Regions from separate parts of the Mesorhizobium sp. M1142 genome, predicted to be linked through region 1. Evidence: predicted binding sites of a transcription regulator. Region 1 holds the regulator's gene; the other holds the start of a gene.
The links. The regulator HrcA, encoded in region 1, represses chaperone genes, less so after heat shock. The targets are predictions, from matches to a motif close to GTTAGCACTCNCNNNNNGNGAGTGCTAAC.
Positions count from the first base shown of each region.

Region 2: a site for HrcA is predicted at 1,815-1,843, ahead of groES (co-chaperone GroES). Genes of this name have one in related genera too.

Region 1 is NZ_JAMYMK010000005.1:42,022-46,230, reverse strand. Features, by position in the region: gene rdgB (RdgB/HAM1 family non-canonical purine NTP pyrophosphatase) at 1-176, opposite strand, end outside; gene NKH42_RS10365 (VOC family protein) at 206-616, opposite strand; gene rph (ribonuclease PH) at 649-1,365, opposite strand; gene hrcA (heat-inducible transcriptional repressor HrcA) at 1,511-2,623, shown strand; gene NKH42_RS10350 (hypothetical protein) at 2,657-2,854, shown strand; gene NKH42_RS10345 (PQQ-dependent sugar dehydrogenase) at 2,955-4,209, shown strand, end outside.
Region 2 is NZ_JAMYMK010000006.1:187,938-192,146, forward strand. Features, by position in the region: gene NKH42_RS12780 (S46 family peptidase) at 505-891, opposite strand; gene NKH42_RS12785 (hypothetical protein) at 958-1,110, opposite strand; gene NKH42_RS12790 (S46 family peptidase) at 1,115-1,477, opposite strand; gene groES (co-chaperone GroES) at 1,896-2,192, shown strand; gene groL (chaperonin GroEL) at 2,258-3,907, shown strand; partial or broken gene NKH42_RS12805 (ABC transporter permease) at 4,071-4,209, shown strand, end outside.

The sequences.
Region 1 (4,209 bases):
GCCTTTATGAAGGCGTTCTGCTCGAAAGTGGTGCCAGTCTCGTCCGGCTCCGGCAAGCCGTATTCCTTTGCGGACTTCGCTTCTATGCCGAATGGCGCCATCAGATCGGTGAATTCGCGCAATTTGCCGGCATTGTGGCTTGCGACGACGATCTTATGCCCATCAAGCGAATGAATAGTTGGTGAATGAACAGGCGGCGAATGCATCAGATGCCCCAAATTCTTGGCTCGGCGAATTCGATCGAATTGCCCGAGGGGTCGCGAATATAGATCGAGCGACCGCCCTGAGGCCATTCGAACTCACTTTCGATGGCGATTTTCTTCGCCTCAAGATGCGCTTTCCAGCGTGGGATTTCATCCGCGCTTGCGGCGAAGCAAAGATGGCCCTCGCCGACCGTGCCATGCGGCGGCACGGGCAGCTTGGCGTCGGCCCGCGGCGGCACTTTGGTCGCCTCGGCATTGAAGATAAGCAGCACGCCGTCGCCGCAGCGGAAGAAGAGATGCCTGCCATCGACCTTACCGAGCAGATCGAGCCCGAGGACGCCCGAATAGAACCGTTCCGCGGCAGCAAGGTCCGTCACGTAGAGTGCTGATTCCAGGATTGCGGAAGGAGTCACAGGATCGCCAATCTCTCCAATATTGACCGCAGCTAAGCCACCGCCATCTGCTGCAAGCTGACCAGGCGCTGAATGCCTTTCTTGGCGAGCTCCATCAGCGCCGCGAACTGCTCTTCCGAGAACGGCTCGCCCTCGGCTGTGCCCTGGATCTCGACGATGCCGCCCTTGCCGGTCATGACGAAATTGGCGTCGGTGCCGGCCGAGGAATCCTCGATATAGTCGAGATCGATGACCGGCTGGCCATCATGGATGCCGCAGGAGATCGCCGCGACGTGATCCTTAAGCACCTTGCCCAGGCTCGCCATCTGGCGGGCTTCCATCCAGCGCAGGCAGTCGTAGAGCGCCACCCAGCCGCCGGTGATCGAAGCGGTGCGCGTGCCGCCGTCGGCCTGGATCACGTCGCAGTCGACGGTGATCTGCTGCTCACCGAGCGCCTGCAGATCGACCACGGCGCGCAGGGAGCGGCCGATCAGCCGCTGGATCTCCAGCGTGCGGCCGCCTTGTTTGCCGGCCGAAGCCTCGCGGCGCATGCGCTCGCCGGTCGAACGCGGCAGCATGCCGTATTCCGCCGTCACCCAGCCCTTGCCGGAGTTGCGCATCCAGCCCGGCACCTTTTCCTCCAGGCTGGCCGTACACAGCACATGCGTGTCGCCGAACTTCACCAGGCACGAGCCTTCCGCATGCTTGGAGACGCCGCGCTCGAAGGAGATGGGGCGCATTTCGTCGAATTGGCGTTTGGAAGGGCGCATTCAGGCTTCTTTCTTTCTTCGGAATCTTGGCCGGGGAATCTTGGCCGGCTTGTAGCCGCACGGGGCGTGAGGCGCAAAGGAAAATGGACCGGTTGCGCCGACGCCGCGGAAGTCTATATCTTCGGACCGGAGGTTTCTGGCTCGAATGACCAAGGTAGTCGATCCCGGTTCGCAGTCGCCATTGCTCTCGTCGCCGGCACTTCAACCGCCCGCGCTTCAATCGCTCGATATGCGTTCGCGCGACATCTTCCGGCGCATCGTCGATTCCTATTTGAAGGATGGCGAGCCGGTCGGTTCGCGCAGCCTGTCGCGCATCCTGCCGTCATCGCTGTCGCCGGCCACCATCCGCAACGTGATGAGCGACCTCGAGCATCTCGGCCTGATCTACGCGCCGCACATCTCGGCTGGCCGGCTGCCGACCCAGGCCGGCTTGCGCTTCTTCGTCGATGCATTCATGGAACTCGGCGACCTCTCCGACGAGGAGCGCCGCACCATCGAGGCGCAGGTGCGCGCCTCCGGCTCGGGCGCGACGCTGGAGCATATGCTGACCGAGGCCAGCCAGATGCTGTCCGGCATGTCGCGCGGCGCCGGCCTCGTGCTCGCCGCCAAAAATGAGGCGGCGCTGAAGCACATCGAATTCATCCAGCTCGAGCCGACCAAGGCGCTGGCCGTGCTGGTCTCGCAGAACGGCGACGTCGAAAATCGCGTCATCGATCTGCCCGCCGGCATCACCGTCTCGCAATTGCACGAAGCCTCCAACTTCCTCAACGCCCATATCCGCGGCCGCACCCTGGCCGAGGCCCGGGTCGAGATCGCCCGCATCAAGGAAGAGACCAGGGCAGCCCTCGACACGCTGTCGCAGGATCTGGTCGAGAAGGGCCTGGCGGTCTGGGCAGGCGCCGAAAGCGGGGTGCCTGGGCGGCTTATCGTGCGCGGCCGCGCCAATCTCCTGGAAAACGTCACCGCCCAGGCCGACATAGAATTGCTGCGGCATCTGTTCGAGGATCTGGAGACGCAGGATGGACTGATCCAGCTCCTCGACCTCGCCGAGGAAGGCCCGGGGGTGCGCATATTCATCGGTTCGGAAAACAAGCTGTTTTCGCTGTCGGGCTCCTCGCTGGTGGTGGCACCCTATCGCGACAAGGACGCGCGCGTCGTCGGTGCGCTCGGCGTCATCGGGCCGACGCGGCTGAATTATGCGCGCATAGTACCGATGGTCGACTATACCGCGCAGCTGATTTCGCGCATGCTGCGCTAGGAGCCGCCGCGGCCTGCCGCAAGGAGAAAAAGAATGGCGCTGGAATCGTTCAAGGCCCAGATCAGCCTGCTGCTCGAGGAAATGGTCAATCAGCCTGAGGATCACCACGAGGTGCAAGAGCAGTTGCGTGAGAAGCTGCAAGAGATGCGGGCCATGGGCCTGCCGCTGCCGGCCGATCTGGTCGCGCTGGAAAAGCGACTCGACGACGACTTCTACGCCTCTGGCAACTGAACGGGGTTCGGCTTCAAATCCTCGTGTGCTGGACCACCGCTTGGAACGACCAATGCCTGATCCCGTTTGCCCTCTTCGAGGCAAACCTCGGAGGACGTTAATGATCCGATCTGGCGGCTTTGCGGCCGTTGCCGCTGCCCTCCTTGTCGCGACACCGGCAGCCGCCCAGCAGGCGGATCAAAAGGTGCTCAAAGGCGAAGCCGCTTTTGGCGATTGGCACGCCGACAGGCCTGGCGTCCGCCGCCTGATCGGGCCGCAAGACATGCCGGCAGCCGACCCCGCTCAATCCGCTTCGAACGGCGGCGGCGTGGCGGAACGGCCCGAAAGCGCCGAGCCAGAATTGCCGCCGGGCTTTTCGGCCGAAATGATCGCCTCCGGACTCTATAATCCGCGCGTCGTTCGCATCGCTCCGAACGGCGACCTGTTCATCGCAAACGGCCATGCCGACCAAATACGCGTCTACCGTCTGGCCGAGGGCCGCGCCAAACCCATCGAGAAAGCGATTTTCGCCCAAGGCCTCAACTATCCATACGGCATCGCCTTCTATCCGCCAGGCGGCAAGCCGCAATGGGTCTATGTCGCAAACAGCGACAGCATCGTCCGCTTCCCCTATCGCGACGGTGACCTGAAGGCGTCCGGTAAACCAGAAACCATTGTCGCCAAAATCCCGTCGGGCGGTCACTCGACCCGCGACATCGCCTTCTCGCTTGACGGCAAGACGCTTTTTTTATCGGTTGGCTCGGACTCGAATGTCGCCGAGGACATGGACAAGCAGCCGGATGGCGGCCTCGACGCCTGGGCGAAATCAAAGCCGCTCGGGGCGGCCTGGGGCCCCGAGGACGGCCGTGCCGATGTGCTCGCCTTTGACCCGGACGGGAAAAATCCCCGAACTGTCGCCACCGGCCTGCGCAACTGTACGGGCATGACGGTGCAGCCCGCCAGCGGCGCGTTGTGGTGCGTCGTCAACGAGCGCGACGAGCTCGGCGACAATGTGCCGTTCGAGTTTGCAACTGAAGTCAAGGACGGTGCGTTCTATGGTTGGCCTTGGTACTACATCGGCAACCACGAGGATCCGCGCCATCAGGGCGAGCGGCCAGACCTCGCCGGCAAGGCCACTGTCCCCGATGTATTGATGCAGGCGCATTCGGCGCCGATGAACATAGCCTTCTACGACGGCAAGAACTTTCCGGCGGATTACCGAGGGGATGCTTTCGTCACCATGCATGGTTCGTGGAACCGTGGCGCCAGGACCGGCTACAAGGTGGTGAGGCTCAAATTCAGGGATGGCAAGCCGACCGGCGAGTATGAGGACTTCATGACCGGCTTCGTCATCTCGAACGACGCCGTCTGGGGCC
Region 2 (4,209 bases), on a different contig from region 1:
AGTAACACTTGGAAAGTGTTGCATAAAAGAAAACGTATAATTACATAAAGCAGGCAAGCTAAACTTTAAACTTGCACAAATGAGCGTGGGGCGCCTTGTTCCAGGGCGCCTTTTTTTAAGGATTATCATTAGACTCTCTCCCGGGGGAACTGTGGGTGAAGAAACAACGCATCGTCCTGCTGGCAGCTGTTTTGGCGTCTGCCTTTGGCTTTTTTTTGCTGATCCTGATCCTGCAGATGGTCAGTTTTTTGGTTGACTAGGCACGCGCAAGCGGGATGGATCGCGCAGAGACACGCGGAAGTTTTTTCGCCAGCGAAACCCCGACGACCTGATGGGGAGTCGCGCCAGCAGGGTGGGAGCCACGTCCAGTGCCACCGACCATGCGAGATGCCGATTGTTGGCGCGTCTGTCAGTTCGCGCGGCCATATTCATTCTGGTGCCGATCTGTTGCCTTTTCTGCTTTTCCCATGCGTTTTAGGCCGAGCCAATTTGTGAAGCGGGCGGTCAATGGATCTGCGCCTCGCGATTGCCTGCCGTTGCCTGATTGATCTGGGCGGGATAATCCGAGAGCGAACGCTGCAACCGCGGTTCGAATTGCGCGAAGTTGAACCGGACTTCATCCACGGTCAGGAATTGGTGGGTTGCGCCGGGAAAGCCGGCGACCATCACAAGGTCGCCTTCCTTGACGCCTTCACAGGCTATGGGTAGCCAACTCTTCGGCCGGTAAGGCACATTGTCGCGCGCATATGGCCGGGAGGAACCATCAGGAGCGACATAGGCGCGATAATAGCCGAAGTGGCCCGTGTGGCGCAGCCACATCCAGTTGTCCGTTTGGCCGCCGAAGTTGCCGATGCCGAGCGCGGGCGCATAGACGAGGCGCACGTCCTCAATTTCGAGCTTCTGGAGGAGATAGTAGGAGACGCCGCCATACGTCGCAACGAGCGATTGGGCTGTCCTTCACATGCGGCGATCAGGGCCTTTTTTGTTCGTGGCGAGCCGCTCATAGCGGGCAAACCCGTTCAGCTTGTCCGAGACGCTCTTGAGCATTTCGGCGGTCACATCCCGCATGTCCTCGATCACATAGATGCGGCTGCCTGGCGCCGCGGGCAATTCTTCACCCAGGGCTCTTCGCCAGAAAGCCGTCTGTGAGATAGTCCTGGCCCTCCTTGCTGTGGTATTGGATGGATTCTAACACGCAATGATGATTGGTTGCGACCAGCCCTTGTGGACTGACGAACGAGGCGGAGCATCCGCCCAGTGATACGATCGCGTTGAGCGGGTCAGCGTCTAGACGGCCCAGCTGGGCGGGATCGATCTGGAGCCCATCCGCGCGCATGGCCGCGCACACTTCCGCAGTCTGGCCCGGCATCCACATACCTTCGTCCGCCGATGTAGCCGTGACCGTCCAGAGCAAGGCGATGGCAGTTGCTTTGGCCAAACATTTCAAATTCGAGTTCGTGCTGACTGTCGCTCTCATCTTGCCTCCTGTTCTCCGCAGATTGGATTGGTGACTATCGGGATGGCCGGAGTCCTGGCGCCCGCGCGGCGGCCACACCGTAAAGACCGAGTGGACGGTTAACGCAGGAATCCTGATGGCGCTCACCTCTCATTATATCGGTCGCGCGCAACGTTTGCGGATCATCCGCTGCACCAATCGTGCCAAATGAATAAGTTGCAAATGGTGAGCCGCCCCATCCATGTCCGATCTCCGACGTCGTTCACGTAAAAGGCTCGGTGCTTCCACGCTCGTTTGCTCTTCGCCCGTCCCTCTTCCGTCTTGACTAGCAGGAGCCTACGGCCTATCTCACTGCCGCGTTAGCACTCGCTTCTGGTGAGTGCTAAACACGCTCCGGCAACGGAGAACCGTTCAACATCCGCACCAGGGAAATCCAAAAATGGCAAAGTCGAATTTCCGGCCGCTGCATGACCGCGTGGTCGTTCGCCGGGTCGAATCCGAATCCAAGACCGCGGGCGGGATCATCATCCCCGATACGGCTAAGGAAAAGCCGCAGGAAGGCGAGATCATCGCCGTCGGTTCCGGCGCCCGTGACGAAGCCGGCAAGCTCGTCCCGCTGGACGTCAAGGCCGGCGACCGCATCCTGTTCGGCAAGTGGTCGGGCACCGAAGTCAAGCTCAATGGCGAAGACCTTCTGATCATGAAGGAATCCGACATCATGGGCATCATCGGCTGACACGCCGCCGCCTTTCATCCGCACCATCCAATCTGAATTTCGGGCGAAATGCCCAGGAGTAAAAAATGGCTGCCAAAGACGTAAAATTCTCCCGCGACGCTCGTGAGCGCATGCTGCGCGGCGTCAACATCCTCGCCGACGCGGTGAAGGTCACGCTCGGCCCCAAGGGCCGCAACGTCGTCATCGACAAGTCGTTCGGCGCACCGCGCATCACCAAGGACGGCGTCACCGTCGCCAAGGAAATCGAGCTTGAAGACAAGTTCGAGAACATGGGCGCGCAGATGGTTCGCGAAGTTGCTTCGAAGACCAACGACATCGCCGGCGACGGCACCACCACCGCGACCGTTCTGGCACAGTCGATCGTCCAGGAAGGCCACAAGGCGGTTGCCGCCGGCATGAACCCGATGGACCTCAAGCGCGGCATCGACCTCGCCGTCGCCGACGTCGTCGCGACGCTGATCAAGAACGCCAAGAAGATCAAGACCTCGGAAGAGGTTGCCCAGGTCGGCACCATCGCCGGCAATGGCGACGTTTCGGTCGGCTCGATGATCGCGGAAGCGATGCAGAAGGTCGGCAATGAGGGCGTCATCACCGTCGAGGAAGCCAAGACCGCCGAGACCGAACTCGAAGTCGTCGAAGGCATGCAGTTCGACCGCGGCTATCTCTCGCCCTACTTCGTCACCAACGCCGAAAAGATGGTTGCGGATCTGGAAGACGCCTACATCCTGCTCCACGAGAAGAAGCTGTCCAACCTGCAGGCCATGCTGCCGATCCTCGAGGCTGTCGTGCAGACCTCGAAGCCGCTGGTCATCATCTCGGAAGACGTCGAAGGCGAGGCCCTGGCCACGCTGGTCGTCAACAAGCTGCGTGGCGGCCTGAAGATCGCTGCCGTCAAGGCGCCGGGCTTCGGTGATCGCCGCAAGGCCATGCTGGAAGACATCGCCATCCTCACCGGTGGCCAGGTCATTTCCGAAGACCTCGGCATCAAGCTCGAGAATGTCGGCCTGAACATGCTCGGCCGCGCCAAGAAGGTGTCGATCTCCAAGGAGAACACCACCATCGTCGACGGCGCCGGCAAGAAGGAAGAGATCCAGGGCCGCGTCGCCCAGATCAAGCAGCAGATCGAAGAGACCACCTCGGACTACGACAAGGAGAAGCTGCAGGAACGTCTCGCCAAGCTGGCAGGCGGCGTTGCCGTCATCCGCGTCGGCGGTGCGACCGAGATCGAAGTCAAAGAAAAGAAGGACCGCGTCGATGACGCCCTCAACGCGACCCGTGCGGCCGTCGAAGAAGGCATCGTTCCCGGCGGCGGCGTCGCCCTGCTGCGCGCTTCGCTGGCCATCACCGTCACTGGCGCCAACTCCGACCAGACCGCCGGCATCGCCATCGTGCGTCGCGCGCTGCAGGCTCCGGCCCGCCAGATCGCGGCCAACGCCGGTGCGGAAGCATCGATCGTTGCCGGCAAGATCCTTGAGAACAAGGGGGCAACCTTCGGCTACAACGCCCAGACCGGCGAATATGGCGACATGATCGCCATGGGTATCGTCGATCCGGTCAAGGTTGTGCGCACGGCTCTGCAGGACGCGGCCTCGGTCGCCGGCCTGCTGGTCACCACCGAAGCCATGATCGCGGAGGCTCCGAAGAAGGAGTCCGCTGGCGGCATGCCGGCTGGTATGCCCGGCGGTGGCATGGGCATGGGCGGTATGGATTTCTAATTCAGCCAATCTCGCAAGCTTACGGAAAGGGCGGCAGCGATGCCGCCCTTTTGTGTGTGCCGAGCATGATCGACAGCTTTAGACGTGCAAGTCCTCTACCCAGCCTGATGGCGGCGAAGCGCAATGGCGTCGTCGTGAGACGGGGTCTGGCCGTGTCCTTTCGTTCAGCCGCTGGTCGAAACTCACGATGATCGTGCTGCCTTCCGCCGTGCCGTCGATCTTTACAGGGCTGCGAGAAGGCCTTGCTAACGGCTGGCAGACCCTGGTTGCGGTAGAACTCATCGCATCGTTCGAAGGGCTCC